One region of the Kitasatospora fiedleri genome, then DNA from elsewhere that is predicted to be linked to it. Evidence: riboswitches for the same ligand, from Rfam matches in the RefSeq annotation. Region 1 holds a riboswitch; each other region holds the start of a gene.

Region 1 (4,432 bases):
TAGCCGTGGCCGCCGCTGCGGGCGGCGATCGGAGGCCGTGGCCGCGCGCCACGTCCAGGCAGGCCCGGACGTCGTCGGCGGAGGCGCACTTGGCGACCGCGCCGGGGAGTTGGCCGTCGTTCAGCTCGTTGAAGCCGAGCCGCGCCGTCCCGTAGCCGGGGTCGGCGGGCAGCACCAGCCGGTCGCCGAGCCGCTGCCGCAGCGCCTGCCAGTCCGGCGGCGCGGCCCGCCACCCGCGCTGGCGGGGCGGGAACGCCCGTACCGAGCCCGAGCCCGAGCCCGGGCCCGCGTCGGCACCGGCGGCCGGACCCGACCCCGGGCGCGCACCCGCACCCCGGTCCTGCGCGCGGGCCGGGGACGCGCCCGCCGCGAGCCCCACCCCCAGTGCTCCGCCCACGGTCAGAAAACGACGACGGTCCATTGTCACGACGCACCTTCCTCCCCCGCGCCGGGCGCACGGAGGCTCTGCGCCGATCGTCACGCCCCGCCCCGCCGCCGCCCGGCCGCGGCCCGCCGGAGTGCGTCCGATGGCCCAGCGCGCGTCCGTGCGCGCACGACGCCCCGCCGGGGTCCGCGCGCCGGGGCTGCCGGTCGGAGCGCCCGCCGGGGCGCCCGCCGACCCGGGCCGGTGAACGCGCCGGGCAGCAGGCACAATCGCCGGTATGCGTACTCTTCTCGTCATCGGCATCGGCGCGGGCGACCCCGACCACCTCACCCTGGAGGCGGTCAAGGCGATCGGCCGCACCGACGTGTTCCTGCTGCTCGACAAGCCGGAGGAGCGGCAGGACCTGATGCGGCTGCGGCGGGACATGATCGCCGAGCACGGCCGGGCCGGGCACCGGGTGGTCGAGCTGGTGGACCCGGCGCGGGACCGGTCGGCGGCCGGGTACGCGGAGGCGGTCGAGGAGTGGCGGGAGCGGCGGGCCGACCTGGTGGAGCGGGCCGTGGCCGAGGAGCTCCCGGACGGCGGGACGGGCGCGCTGCTGGTGTGGGGCGACCCGTCGCTGTACGACAGCGTGACCGCCGTGCTGGACCGGGTCCTGGCGCGCGGGCGGACCGGGTTCGGGTACACGGTGGTGCCCGGCGTCAGCAGCGTCTCGGTGCTGGCGGCCCGCCACCGCACCACGCTGACCCGCACCGCGCGGCCGGTGCGGATCACCACCGGGCGGCGGCTGGCCGCCGAGGGCTTCGGGCCGGGCGCCGAGGACGCGGTGGTGATGCTGGACGGGCAGGCCGCGTTCACCGCCATCGACCCGGCGGGCGTGCACATCCACTACGGGGCGTACCTGGGCACCGAGGACGAGATCCTGGTCTCCGGCCCGCTGGCCGAACAGGCCGACCGGATCGCCGGGTTGCGGGCCGAGGCCCGGGCCCGCAAGGGCTGGATCATGGACAGCTACCTGCTGCGCCGTACCGACGGCTGAACGCCGTCCGGCCGCCGCCCGTCTGCCCGCGCCCTGCCAGCAGCCCGCCCGCCGCCGTCCGTCTGCCCGCGCCCGCCGCCGTCCGCCGCCGTCCGTCCGTCCGTCCGCGCGTCCCACGGACCGGACAGCTGCCGGACTTCGCACCGGAGAACGCCCGGTCCGTTCTACACTGGCCGCGCAACTGGTTCGCCCTGTCCGCCAGGCAGGGCGTCGCAAGAGGGAACCCGGTGGGAATCCGGGACTGCCCCGCAGCGGTGAGTGGGAACGACCGCCGTCATACGCACTGGGTCCGGACGGACCTGGGAAGCGACGGCCAGTAGGTGCCCGGGAGCGTCGAGCCTCCCCGGGCGGGCCCGCGAGTCCGAAGACCTGCCCGTTGCCCGGGTGCGACCGTTCGCGCCCGGTGACCGGTGACCTCGAGGGCGGGTCGGTACGGACACCAGGCGGGCAGGCGCGGTCGAGCGCGGCACCGCCCGGTCTCGGCACCCTCCGCGCCTCCTGCGCACCGGACCCAGGATCAAGGCTCGCGAGGAGAGTCCCCTTGACTGCGAAGTCCGTAGCCGCGGCAACCGTTCACGGATACCCCCGCCAGGGCGGGAACCGGGAACTGAAGAAGGCGATCGAGGGCTACTGGCGGGGCACCGTCACCGCCGACGCGCTGCACTCCACCGCCGCCGAACTGCGCTGCGCCAACTGGCGGCAGCTGGCCGGCGCCGGCATCACCGAAGTCCCCACCGGGGACTTCTCGTTGTACGACCACGTGCTGGACACCACGGTCGCCGTCGGCGCGGTCCCGCCCCGGCACCGGGCCGCGTACGAGGCCGACCCGCTGGACGGCTACTTCGCGATGGCGCGCGGCACCCAGCAGGTGGCGCCGCTGGAGATGACCAAGTGGTTCGACACCAACTACCACTACCTGGTGCCGGAGTTGGGCCCGGACACCGCGTTCGCCGCGCACTCCGCCAAGCAGGTCGGCGAACTGCGCGAGGCACTCGGCCAGGGCTACCGGGCCCGCCCGGTACTGCTCGGCCCGGTCACCTACCTGCTGCTCGCCAAGCCCGCGCCCGGCGTGGCCGCCGACTTCGAACCGCTCACCCTGCTGGACCGGCTGCTGCCGGTGTACGCGGAGCTGCTGGCCGACCTGCGGGCGGCCGGCGCCGGGTGGGTGCAGCTCGACGAGCCCGCGCTGGTGCAGGACCGCACCCCGGCCGAGCTGAACGCCGCCGCCCGCGCCTACCGTGAGCTGGGCGCGCTCACCGACCGCCCCAGGCTGCTGGTCGCCTCCTACTTCGACCGGCTCGGCGAGGCGCTGATCACCCTGGCCAAGGCCCCCGTCGACGGCCTGGCGCTGGACTTCACCGGCCCGGCGGCGGGCAACCTGAGCGACCTGGCGGCCGTCGGCGGCCTGCCCGGCAAGCGGCTGGTCGCGGGCGTGGTCGACGGCCGCAACGTGTGGATCAACGACCTGGAGACGTCCCTCGCCACCCTGGCGACCCTGCTCGGCCTGGCCGACACGGTGGACGTCGCCCCCTCCTGCTCGCTGCTGCACGTCCCGCTGGACACCGCCGCCGAACGCGACCTCGACCCGCAGATCGGCCGCTGGCTGGCCTTCGCCCGGCAGAAGGCCGCCGAGACCGCCCTGCTGGCCCGCGCCCTGCGCGAGGGCACCGCCGCCGTCACCGCCCAACTGGCCGCCAACCGGGCCGACCTGGCCTCCCGCGCGGCCTCCCCGATCACCCGCGACCCGGCGGTCCGGGCCCGGGCCGCCGCCGTCACCGAGGCCGACACCCGCCGCGACGCCCCGTACGCCGTCCGCGCCGCGGCGCAGAAGGCCCGGCTCGGACTGCCGCTGCTGCCCACCACCACCATCGGCTCCTTCCCGCAGACCGCCGAACTGCGCTCCGCCCGAGCCGAGTTGAACGCCGGACGGATCGACGCGGCGGACTACCGCAAGCGGATGGAGGCCGAGGTCCGCGAGGTGGTCGGCTACCAGGAGCGGGCGGGCCTGGACGTGCTGGTGCACGGCGAGCCCGAGCGCAACGACATGGTGCAGTACTTCGCCGAGCAGCTCACCGGCTACCTGGCCACCCGGCACGGCTGGGTGCAGTCCTACGGCACCCGGTACGTGCGTCCGCCGGTGCTGGCGGGCGACATCTCCCGTCCGCACCCGATGACGGTCGACTGGTACCGCTTCGCGCAGGACCTCACCGACCGCCCGGTCAAGGGCATGCTGACCGGCCCGGTCACCATGCTGGCCTGGTCGTTCGTCCGCGACGACCAGCCGCTGGCCGACACCGCCCGGCAGGTCGCCCTCGCCCTGCGCGACGAGGTGGCGGACCTGGAGGCGGCGGGCGCCGCCGTGATCCAGGTCGACGAACCCGCGCTGCGCGAGACGCTCCCGCTGCGGCGCGCCGGCTGGCCCGCGTACCTGGACTGGGCCACCGACGCGTTCCGGCTCACCACCTCCGGGGTCCGCGCCGACACCCAGGTCCACACCCACATGTGCTACGCCGAGTTCGGTGACATCCTGCGCGCCATCGAGGAGTTGGACGCGGACGTGATCTCGCTGGAGGCCGCCCGCTCGCACATGCAGGTGGCGCACGAGCTCGCCGAGGCGGGCTACCTCGCCGAGGTCGGCCCGGGCGTGTGGGACATCCACTCCCCGCGCGTCCCCTCCTCCGAGGAGGCGCTGGCACTGCTGCGGGCCGGGCTGGCCGCGATCCCCGCCGAACGCCTCTGGGTCAACCCGGACTGCGGCCTGAAGACCCGCGGCTGGACCGAGACCCGGGCCTCGATCGACAGCCTGGTCACCGCCGCCCGCACCCTGCGGGCAGAACTGGCCGACTGACGTCCCGCCCGCGACGGACGGGGCCGGAACGGCCGCGCCGACGGGCCGGAACGCCGACGGGCCGGAACGCACCTGACGTGGTGCGTTCCGGCCCGTCGGGCACGCCGCTAGGGGCGGCGGGGGCCGCCGTGGCGGCCGGCTCGGCGGTGCGGGCCGGCTT
Region 2 (4,432 bases), 2.3 Mb from region 1:
TGCCGGCCGAGGTGATCACCGGGTGGTCGTCCACGTACAGCACGCCGGGTTCGACGGTGGTCAGCGGGAAGCGCTCGGCCATCAGGTCGGCGTAGCGCCAGTGGGTGGTGCAGCGGCGGCCGTCGAGCAGGCCGGCCGCGCCGAGCAGGAAGCTGCCGGAGCAGATCGACAGCAGGTGGGCGCCGCGGTCGTGGGCGGCCCGCAGCGCCGCGCAGACCTCCTCGGGGTAGTGCGCGCGGATGCCGGTGGCGGTGGCGATCACCAGGTCGGCCCCGGCGATCCGCTCGGGGCCGTGCGGGACGTCGACGGTGAAGCCGGAGTGGGTGCGCATCGGGCCGGGGCGGTCGCCGACCAGGGCGAAGTCGTAGACCGGCAGGCCGCTCTCGCTCCGGTCCAGGCCGAACACCTCGCAGGCCACCCCCAGTTCGAAGGGGTGGACCTCCTCCAGCACCACGACGGCGACGTTCTCCAGCTTCCGCATCCGGCCAGCATGGCAGTGGCAGGATTTCGTGGCAATGGTGCGTTCCTGCCACTCGTCCGGCCCCGGCCGGGCGCGGACAGTGGAGGCATGACCACCGCACTCGCCCTGCTGGGCCTCCTCGGCAGTTTCGGACTCCTCGGCGTCCTGGTCGGCCGCGACCTGGACCGCAACGGCCGGCACGGCCGCGACGACGTGCACCGGCCGGGCGGCTACCCGTTCGACCCGGACCTGGCCGACCCGCGCCGGCGGCCGTCCGGCACACTGTCCGGATGCGCTCCCCGACCGTCCGCCGCGCCCTCGACCGCGACCTCGCCGGAGCCGGGGAGGTCAGCGTCGAAGCCTTCGTCGGCGACGGCCACACCCGCCCCGACTCCCCGTACGCCGAACTCCTCCGCGACGCCGCCCGCCGCAACCGGGAGGCCGAGCTCCTGGTCGCCGTCGACGACGGCGGGGCGGTGCTCGGCTGCGTGACCTTCGCGCCCGGCGGCACCGCGTGGGCGGACGTCGCGCACCCCGACGAGGGCGAGATCCGGATGCTCGCGGTCGGCGCGGCGGCCCGCGGGCGCGGCGTCGGCCGGGCCCTGGTGCGGGCCTCGATCGCGCGCAGCCGGGAACTGCGACTGGCCGGGATGGCGTTCTCCACCCGGCCGACGATGACCGCCGCGCACCGGATCTACGACGCCCTGGGCTTCGTCCGCAGCCCCGCGCGGGACTGGTCGGCGGCGCCCGGCACGGACCTGTGGGTCTACACGACGCGGTTCTGAGGGCGGGCCCCGAGCCGGGCCCCGAAGCCGTCCGCAGGCCGTCCGCGGGCGGGTTCACGAGCGGGCCCACGGGCAGTCAGTGGGCGGTTCGCGGACGGTTCGTGGGCGGTCGGCGGACGGTTCGTGGGCGGCCGGCGGACGGTTCGCGGACGGTTTCGTTGTCTACGCGCGGCACCGCCGACGCGACACGCGCTACTACATCTGGTGCTTCCAGTTCCAGCCACCACAACATGTATGCTCACTCTCGCTGTCGACGCAGGGGAATCCGGTGCGAATCCGGGACTGCCCCGCAACGGTGAGCGGGTTGCTGCGACGCCCGCGCAGTCCGAGGACCTGCCGACGGTGTGCGACACGGCATCCCCGCAGACGCCATGCAGCACAGCTTTTCCGTCCGGTCTCGCGGGCGGACCGGGGGTGGTCTTCGCGCGCCGGAACGCGTTCTCGTTCCTTCGTGCCGCCCTCCCCTGGCCGCGTGCGGTGCCGGACGACCCGAGCCACGTCCGCCGCCACAGGAGAGAGTGCGCCTTGACCGTCGCCGCCTCAGTCACCCTGCCGTCCCAGGTATCCGCCGACGCCTTCACCGATCCCGGTGCGGCGCTGCTCCGGCTGCTCACCGACCGCAGCACCGACCTCCCCCAGGTGGACCCCGGCCACGTCGCCGCCGCCGCGCTGCGCGGCCGCCACGCCGGCTCGGACTTCGCCGAGCTGCGCGGGCTGGCCGTGGAGGCCGCCGCGTCGATGATCGCCGAGGACCCGCAGTACTCGAAGCTGGCCGCCCGCCTGCTGGCGCTGGAGATCCGCGACGAGGCCGCCACCCAGGGCGTCACCTCGTTCTCCTCCTCGGTGGCCGCGGGCCACGCCGAGGGCCTGATCGGCGATGCCACCGCCGCGTTCGTGGCCGAGCACGCCGGCCTGTTCGACTCGCTGATCGACGAGGCGGGCGACGACCGCTTCGAGTACTTCGGCCTGCGCACCGTGCAGTCCCGCTACCTGCTGCGCCACCCGATCACCCGCAAGGTGGTCGAGACCCCGCAGCACTTCCTGCTGCGGGTGGCGGCGGGCCTGGCGGTCGGCACCACCGAGGAGTCGGTGCGCGAGGTCGCCGAGCTGTACACCCTGATGAGCCGGCTGGAGTACCTGACCAGCTCGCCGACGCTGTTCAACTCCGGCACCCGGCACCCGCAGATGTCCTCCTGCTACCTGCTGGACTCGCCGCTGGACAACCTGGACTCGATCTACAACCGGTACGCGCAGATCGCCCGGCTCTCCAAGCACGCCGGCGGCATCGGCCTGTCCTACTCGCGCATCCGCTCCCGCGGCTCGCTGATCCGCGGCACCAACGGCCAGTCGAACGGCATCGTGCCGTTCCTGCGCACCCTGGACTCCTCCGTGGCGGCGGTCAACCAGGGCGGCCGGCGCAAGGGCGCGGCCTGCGTGTACCTGGAGACCTGGCACGCCGACATCGAGGAGTTCCTGGAACTCCGCGACAACACCGGCGAGGAGGCCCGGCGCACCCACAACCTGAACCTGGCGCACTGGATTCCGGACGAGTTCATGCGCCGGGTCAACGCCAACGCCCACTGGTCGCTGTTCTCCCCGGCCGACGTACCGGAGCTGGTCGACCTGTGGGGCGCCGAGTTCGACGAGGCGTACGTCAAGGCCGAGCTGGCCGGCAAGGCCGTGCGCACCATCCCCGCGCAGACCCTGTACGCCCGGATGATGCGCACCCTGGCGCAGACCGGCAACGGCTGGATGACCTTCAAGGACGCCTCCAACCGGGCCGCCAACCAGACCGCGCTGCCCGGCCGCACGGTGCACTCCTCGAACCTGTGCACCGAGATCCTGGAGGTCACCGACGACTCCGAGACCGCGGTCTGCAACCTCGGCTCGGTCAACCTGGGCGCGCACGTCGCCCCCGGCGCCACCGCCGCCGACCTGCTGAACGCGATGGACTGGGACCGGCTGGACGCCACCGTCCGCACCGCGGTGACCTTCCTCGACCGCGTGATCGACATCAACTTCTACCCGACCACCGAGGCCGGCACCTCCAACTCCCGCTGGCGGCCGGTCGGCCTGGGCGTGATGGGCCTGCAGGACGTCTTCTTCCAGCTGCGGATCGACTTCGACTCCGCCGAGGCGAAGACCCTCTCCACCCTGATCTCCGAGCGCATCATGCTCACCGCGTACGAGCGCTCCGCCGACCTGGCCGAGAAGTTCGGCCGCCACGAGGCGTACGGCGAGACCCGGGCCGCCCGCGGCCAGCTGCACGTCGACCACTTCGGCTCGGCGAACCCGCGGTGGACCGAGCGCTGGGAGGCGCTGCGCGCCCGGATCGCCGAGGTCGGCCTGCGCAACTCGCTGCTGCTGGCGATCGCCCCGACCGCGACCATCGCGTCCATCGCCGGCGTGTACGAGTGCATCGAGCCGCAGGTCTCCAACCTGTTCAAGCGCGAGACGCTGTCCGGCGAGTTCCTCCAGGTCAACCCGTACCTGGTGCGCGAGCTCAAGGAGCTGGGCGTCTGGGACCAGCAGACCCGGGACGCGCTGCGCGACGCCAACGGCTCCATCCAGGAGTTCAACTGGCTGCCGCAGGAGGTCCGTTCGCTGTACCGCACGGCGTGGGAGCTGCCGCAGCGCGCGCTGATCGACCTGGCCGCCGCCCGCCAGCCGTACATCGACCAGAGCCAGTCGCTGAACCTGTTCATGGCCGCGCCGACCATCGGCAAGCTCTCCTCGATGTACTCCTACGCCTGGAAGGTCGGTCTGAAGACCACCTACTACCTGCGCTCGCGCCCGGCGACCCGGATCGCCCAGGCCGCGTCCGGCGCCACCCGCACCGCCGCCCCCGTGCCGGTGCAGACCCCCACCCTCTCCCAGGCCGAGCAGGACGCCATCGCCTGCTCGCTGGAGAACCCCGAGTCCTGCGAGGCCTGCCAGTGAGCACCGAAGACCAGAAGAAGATGCTGCTCGACCCGGGCTTCGAGCTGACGCTGCGTCCGATGCGCTACCCGTCGTTCTACGACCGGTACCGGGACGCGATCAAGAACACCTGGACCGTGGAGGAGGTGGACCTGCACTCCGACGTCGCCGACCTCGCCAAGCTCTCCGAGGGCGAGCGGCACATGATCGGCCGGCTGGTCGCGTTCTTCGCCACCGGCGACTCGATCGTCGCCAACAACGTGGTGCT
Region 3 (4,432 bases), 5.9 Mb from region 1:
CGTCCAGTTCACCGCCGGATTCACCGAGTCCGCGCCAGACGAACGACTCGCCCTCCACCGCGGGCCGCCAAGACCGGGAAACCCACCGCGCGCCGTCGAGGATGCCGCGCAGCAGTTCCTCGGTGAGGCCGACCGCGTCGAACTCCCGTTCCGGGGCGAGCTGCGGCAGGGAATGCAGCAACGAGACCCGGCCCAGGACGTCGTGCAGGGAGCGATTCATGCCCTCGTGGTGCTCGTTCATCGCGGCGGCGTACCCGGAGAGTTCCCGGCGCAGCTCCTCTGCGGTGAGGAGCTCGTCCCGACGCGCGGCGGGGAAGGAACGGCGGGGCGCGGCGAGCGCGCGGCCCAGCTCCTGTGCGACCTGCTTGCGGTTGGCGGTGTTGCTGTGCAGGGCGAGGACGTAGTCGTCCAGACCGACCTGTTCGAGGCGGTTGCGCACCACGTCCAGCGCGGCGGCCTTCTCGCTGACGAACAGGACACTGCGCCCTTGCTCCAGGAGCCCGGCGATCATGTTGGTGATGGTCTGGCTCTTGCCGGTACCGGGCGGGCCGTCCATCACGAAGCTCCTGCCGTCGATCGCGGCGGCGACGCACTGGCGCTGGGAGGAGTCCGCGTCCAGCACGAGCGGGGCTCTCTCCGGCGGTTGTTTCTGGTCTATCAGGTCGAGCGGCACCGGATCGAAGTCGAAGCAGCCTGCGGTGTCGGCCGGACCGGAGCCCAGCCCCAGGGTGCGCACCAGCGGGCTGCCCAGGATCCTCTGCACGTTGTCCCGCAGGTCCCGGTACATCACCTCCTTGCTGGAGTTGAAGGCGTCCAGCACCACACGTTCGCTGACCTGCCACCCCGTGCGGCCCGAGACGGTCCTGCGGACCTGCTCCAACAGGGCCACGGCGTCAGTGAGGTCGATCTGTTCCGGGGCGGGCCATTCGAGGCCCATCTCCTCCATCTTGACGGCTAGCGCCGGGTTGAAACTCGGCTCCTCGTCCCCGTTGAGTTCCAGGAGGAAGGAGTCGCCCCTCCACTTGCGCAGCCGCACCGGCACCAGCAGGAGGGGAGAGGACACGGGATCGGCGTCGGCGGCCGGCCGCCACTGGAGGAAACCGACACCGAGGTGCAGGACCCACAGGCCGAAGTCGTTGTACTTCTCCTGTGCGACGGCGGCCAGGCGCTTGAGGTGCCTGTCCTGCTCGCCCTGGGTCGCCTTGGTCGTGCGGAGGGCGAGCCGGGTCCCGCCGGTGCCCGTGCGAGAGGCGGGTGTGTCGAGGGGGCGGCCTCCGGTCGGCTTCGTGAGCGGGAGGTCGGAGTATCCGAACGGTTCGACCGATGTCCCGGCATCCGGGCTCGTCTCCGGCACTGGGGCGAACAGGCAGCCCTTGGGCAGCGCTTCCAGCACCCGCGCCAGTTCCGGGGCGACGATGTCCGTGCCCGCCTGTCTGCCGCCGCGACGGTAGTGCACCAGCCGGTTGCGAAAGCCCAGGTCGATCAGGGACTTCTGCCAGGACTCCAGGAGCGGCTCCAGGGGGTCGGTGGCGCTGCGCTGTCCGGAGCGGCGGTGAACCATGCAGATGACTCCGTTCAAACCTGTCAGATCGTGTGAATGTCGTGCGGATTGGGTGGGGGCAGCATAGTGCGTTCGTCCGGTTGCGCAGGGTGTGTTCAGCGGTTCGTGCCGCAATCGGGATCGGCGCGGCCGGACGCTTGCGCGGCTGGTGCTCGTCTAGCGTCCGCCCCATCGACGGGAGCACGATTTCGGCGCACCGGGTGGTGCCGATGTGCCCGCGCTGCCAGCGGTCCTGACGCCGCGTCACGGGCAAGCCTTGACGCAAGGTTGACCGGGCCTTGGGCGAGGCCCCGGAACGCCGCTCCTATTGTCGGGTCCATGCCCGCTCTCCCGTTCCAGGACCGGCGCCCCGCCCCGGCGCTCCCGGTCCTGCCGTACCGCAAGCCCACCCGCGGCCGCGACTACTGGGTCCTGGACGACGTCCTTCCGGACCCGGACGCGGTGCGCGCCCGGCACCTGGCGCGCACCGACTGGGACGAGGGCTACCCGCACAAGCCGGAGTCCTGGCCGGGCCTGCGGGCCATGCCCGGCCTGGAGCCGGCGGAGCTGGCGCAGGTCGAGAAGCTGGTCCGGGAGGCCACCGGCGCGCCGCGGATCTGGGCGCTGGACGAGGCCGAGGGCGGCACCTTCAACCACAACTGCGTGCAGGTGGTGGGCGCCGGGGAGTGCGAGCCGCGCCCGCACACCGACTCCCGCTCGCTGTGCCGCTACGCCGCCGTGCTGTACCTCAACCCGGCCGTCCCCAAGCGCTGCGGCACCAGCTTCTACCGGCAGAGCCTGCCCGGCGGCCGGCTCGGCGGCAACAGCGTGGTCGCCCCGCACAACAACCTGGTGGACGCGCTGGGCACCCGCTTCGTCCCGCCGGACTCCTTCACCGAGGACCTGGCCGTCCCGCACCGCTACAACCGGCTGCTGCTCTACACCGCCAACCTGATCCACACCGCGACCGAGTACCACGGGACGGCGCTGGAGGAGAAGCGGATGACCTGCGTCTTCTTCTGGATGGCCTGACCCGCGCTCAGCACGCCGCTGACCAGGCGTGATCTGCGCCACCCCGGCCCGGGTGCGCCCTTGCCGCGGCACCCGCGGCGGGCCTACGGTGGGCGGGCCGTGGTGCTCGGGAAGCCGGTGCACCGTGTCCGCCACCGAGTGCGCGGCACGGGAGTCCGGAGCGGCCCTCGCCACTGTGATCGGGGAGTCGTCGGCTCCCACCCCGTGCCACTGGCCCCGCGGCCGGGAAGGCCGGGCGCCGGCGCGCAACACCCCGTCAGCCAGGAGACCGGCCACGGCATCTCACGAAGTGATCCACGAGGTGCTGGAGCGTGATCCGCGGATGACCGCGCCCGAATCGACCCTGGCCGGGACCGGCCCGGTCGCCGTCCTGCCCGCCCTGCGCTGGCGGCGCGAGGACACCCTGCGCACGGCCGGGCTGATGGCGGTGATCCTGGCCCTGCACGCGGTGGCCTTCGGGACGCTGCTGTTCCTGGTGGTGCCGCACGACTACCGGGTCGGCACCCAGGTGTTCGGCGTCGGCCTGGGCGTCACCGCGTACACCCTGGGGATGCGGCACGCCTTCGACGCCGACCACATCGCGGTGATCGACAACACCACCCGCAAGCTGATGGCGGACGGCCGCCGCCCGGTCTCGGTGGGCTTCTGGTTCGCGCTCGGCCACTCCTCGATGGTGGTGCTGATGGCCGCCCTGGTGGCCGGGGGCGCGGCGCTGGCGGGCACCCTGATGGACGAGGACTCGACCACCCACCAGGTGCTGGGCACCGTCGGCACCACCGCGTCCGGCGCCTTCCTCTACCTGATCGCGGCGCTCAACCTGGTCGCCCTGTTGGGCATCTGGCGGGTGTTCCGGGCGATGCGGGCCGGGGAGTACGACGAGGCCGAGCTGGAGAAGCACCTGGACGCCCGGGGCTTCCTGGCCCGGCTGCTGAACCGGGCCACCCGCTCGATCAGCCGCCCCGGGCAGATGTTCCCGGTCGGCATGGTGCTCGGTCTGGGCTTCGACACCGCCACCGAGGTCACCCTGATGGTGATGGCGGGCTCCGGCGCGGCCTCCGGCCTGCCCTGGTACGCGGTGGTCTGCCTGCCGCTGCTGTTCGCCGCCGGGATGAGCCTGTTCGACACCCTGGACGGCACGTTCATGAACATCGCCTACCAGTGGGCGTTCTCGAACCCGGTCCGCAAGGTGTACTACAACCTGACCATCACCGGGCTGTCGATCGCGGTGGCCTTCGTGATCGGCACCATCGAGCTGGTCGCCGTGCTGCACGACAAGTTCGACCTGACCGACCCCGTCACCGGCTGGATCGCGGGCCTCGGCCTGGACAACGTCGGCTTCGTGATCGTCGGCCTGTTCGTGGTGGTCTGGGCCGCCGCGATCGGCTACTGGCGGATCGCCAAGCGCTCCGGGCGTTCGGCGGCGCGGGGGCGGACGCGTCCTGACGGGGCGTCAACCGGCGGCCAGGATCAGCGTCCCGGCCACCGCGAGGCCCGCGCCCACCACCTGCACCCGCAGCAGCCGCTCCTTCAGCAGGCCGCGCGCCATCAGCGCGGTGACCACCGGGTAGAGCGAGGCCAGCACGGCCGCCACCGCCACCGAGCCCAGGTGCGAGGCGGCCGCGTACAGGCCGTTCGCGGCCACGTCGGCCACCCCGACGGCGGTCAGCGCGGGCAGCGACCGGGCGCCCGCCGAAAGCCCGAGGGGCTGTCGGCGGGCCGCGGCGGCCAGCATCCCGGCCCCGACCACCGCGTTGGTCAGCCGCTGCACGCACAGCGTCAGCAGCAGGGCGCCGCCCGCGCTGGCGTGCGCGACCAGGGCCAGCACCGCCCCGAAGGCGAACGCCGCGCCCAGCGTCAGCA

The links. Region 1 has a riboswitch for cobalamin ahead of metE (5-methyltetrahydropteroyltriglutamate--homocysteine S-methyltransferase). Riboswitches for the same ligand answer to the same signal wherever they lie in the genome.
Region 2: linked by a shared signal. The riboswitch ahead of QMQ26_RS22610 (ribonucleoside-diphosphate reductase subunit alpha) and the one ahead of metE (5-methyltetrahydropteroyltriglutamate--homocysteine S-methyltransferase) in region 1 are both predicted to bind cobalamin.
Region 3: linked by a shared signal. The riboswitch ahead of QMQ26_RS06455 (HoxN/HupN/NixA family nickel/cobalt transporter) and the one ahead of metE (5-methyltetrahydropteroyltriglutamate--homocysteine S-methyltransferase) in region 1 are both predicted to bind cobalamin.

What each region holds. Positions count from the first base shown of each region.
Region 1 is NZ_OX419519.1:7,228,782-7,233,213, reverse strand. Features, by position in the region: gene QMQ26_RS32880 (hypothetical protein) at 1-397, opposite strand, end outside; gene cobF (precorrin-6A synthase (deacetylating)) at 663-1,424, shown strand; cobalamin riboswitch at 1,590-1,815, shown strand; gene metE (5-methyltetrahydropteroyltriglutamate--homocysteine S-methyltransferase) at 1,966-4,272, shown strand; partial or broken gene QMQ26_RS32865 (CbtA family protein) at 4,388-4,432, opposite strand, start outside.
Region 2 is NZ_OX419519.1:4,893,010-4,897,441, reverse strand. Features, by position in the region: gene QMQ26_RS22620 (helix-turn-helix domain-containing protein) at 1-481, opposite strand, end outside; gene QMQ26_RS22615 (GNAT family N-acetyltransferase) at 751-1,245, shown strand; cobalamin riboswitch at 1,474-1,600, shown strand; gene QMQ26_RS22610 (ribonucleoside-diphosphate reductase subunit alpha) at 1,771-4,185, shown strand; gene QMQ26_RS22605 (ribonucleotide-diphosphate reductase subunit beta) at 4,206-4,432, shown strand, end outside.
Region 3 is NZ_OX419519.1:1,321,996-1,326,427, reverse strand. Features, by position in the region: gene QMQ26_RS06465 (DUF4011 domain-containing protein) at 1-1,561, opposite strand, end outside; gene QMQ26_RS06460 (DUF6445 family protein) at 1,880-2,572, shown strand; cobalamin riboswitch at 2,656-2,863, shown strand; partial or broken gene QMQ26_RS06455 (HoxN/HupN/NixA family nickel/cobalt transporter) at 2,895-3,998, shown strand; gene QMQ26_RS06450 (DMT family transporter) at 4,023-4,432, opposite strand, start outside.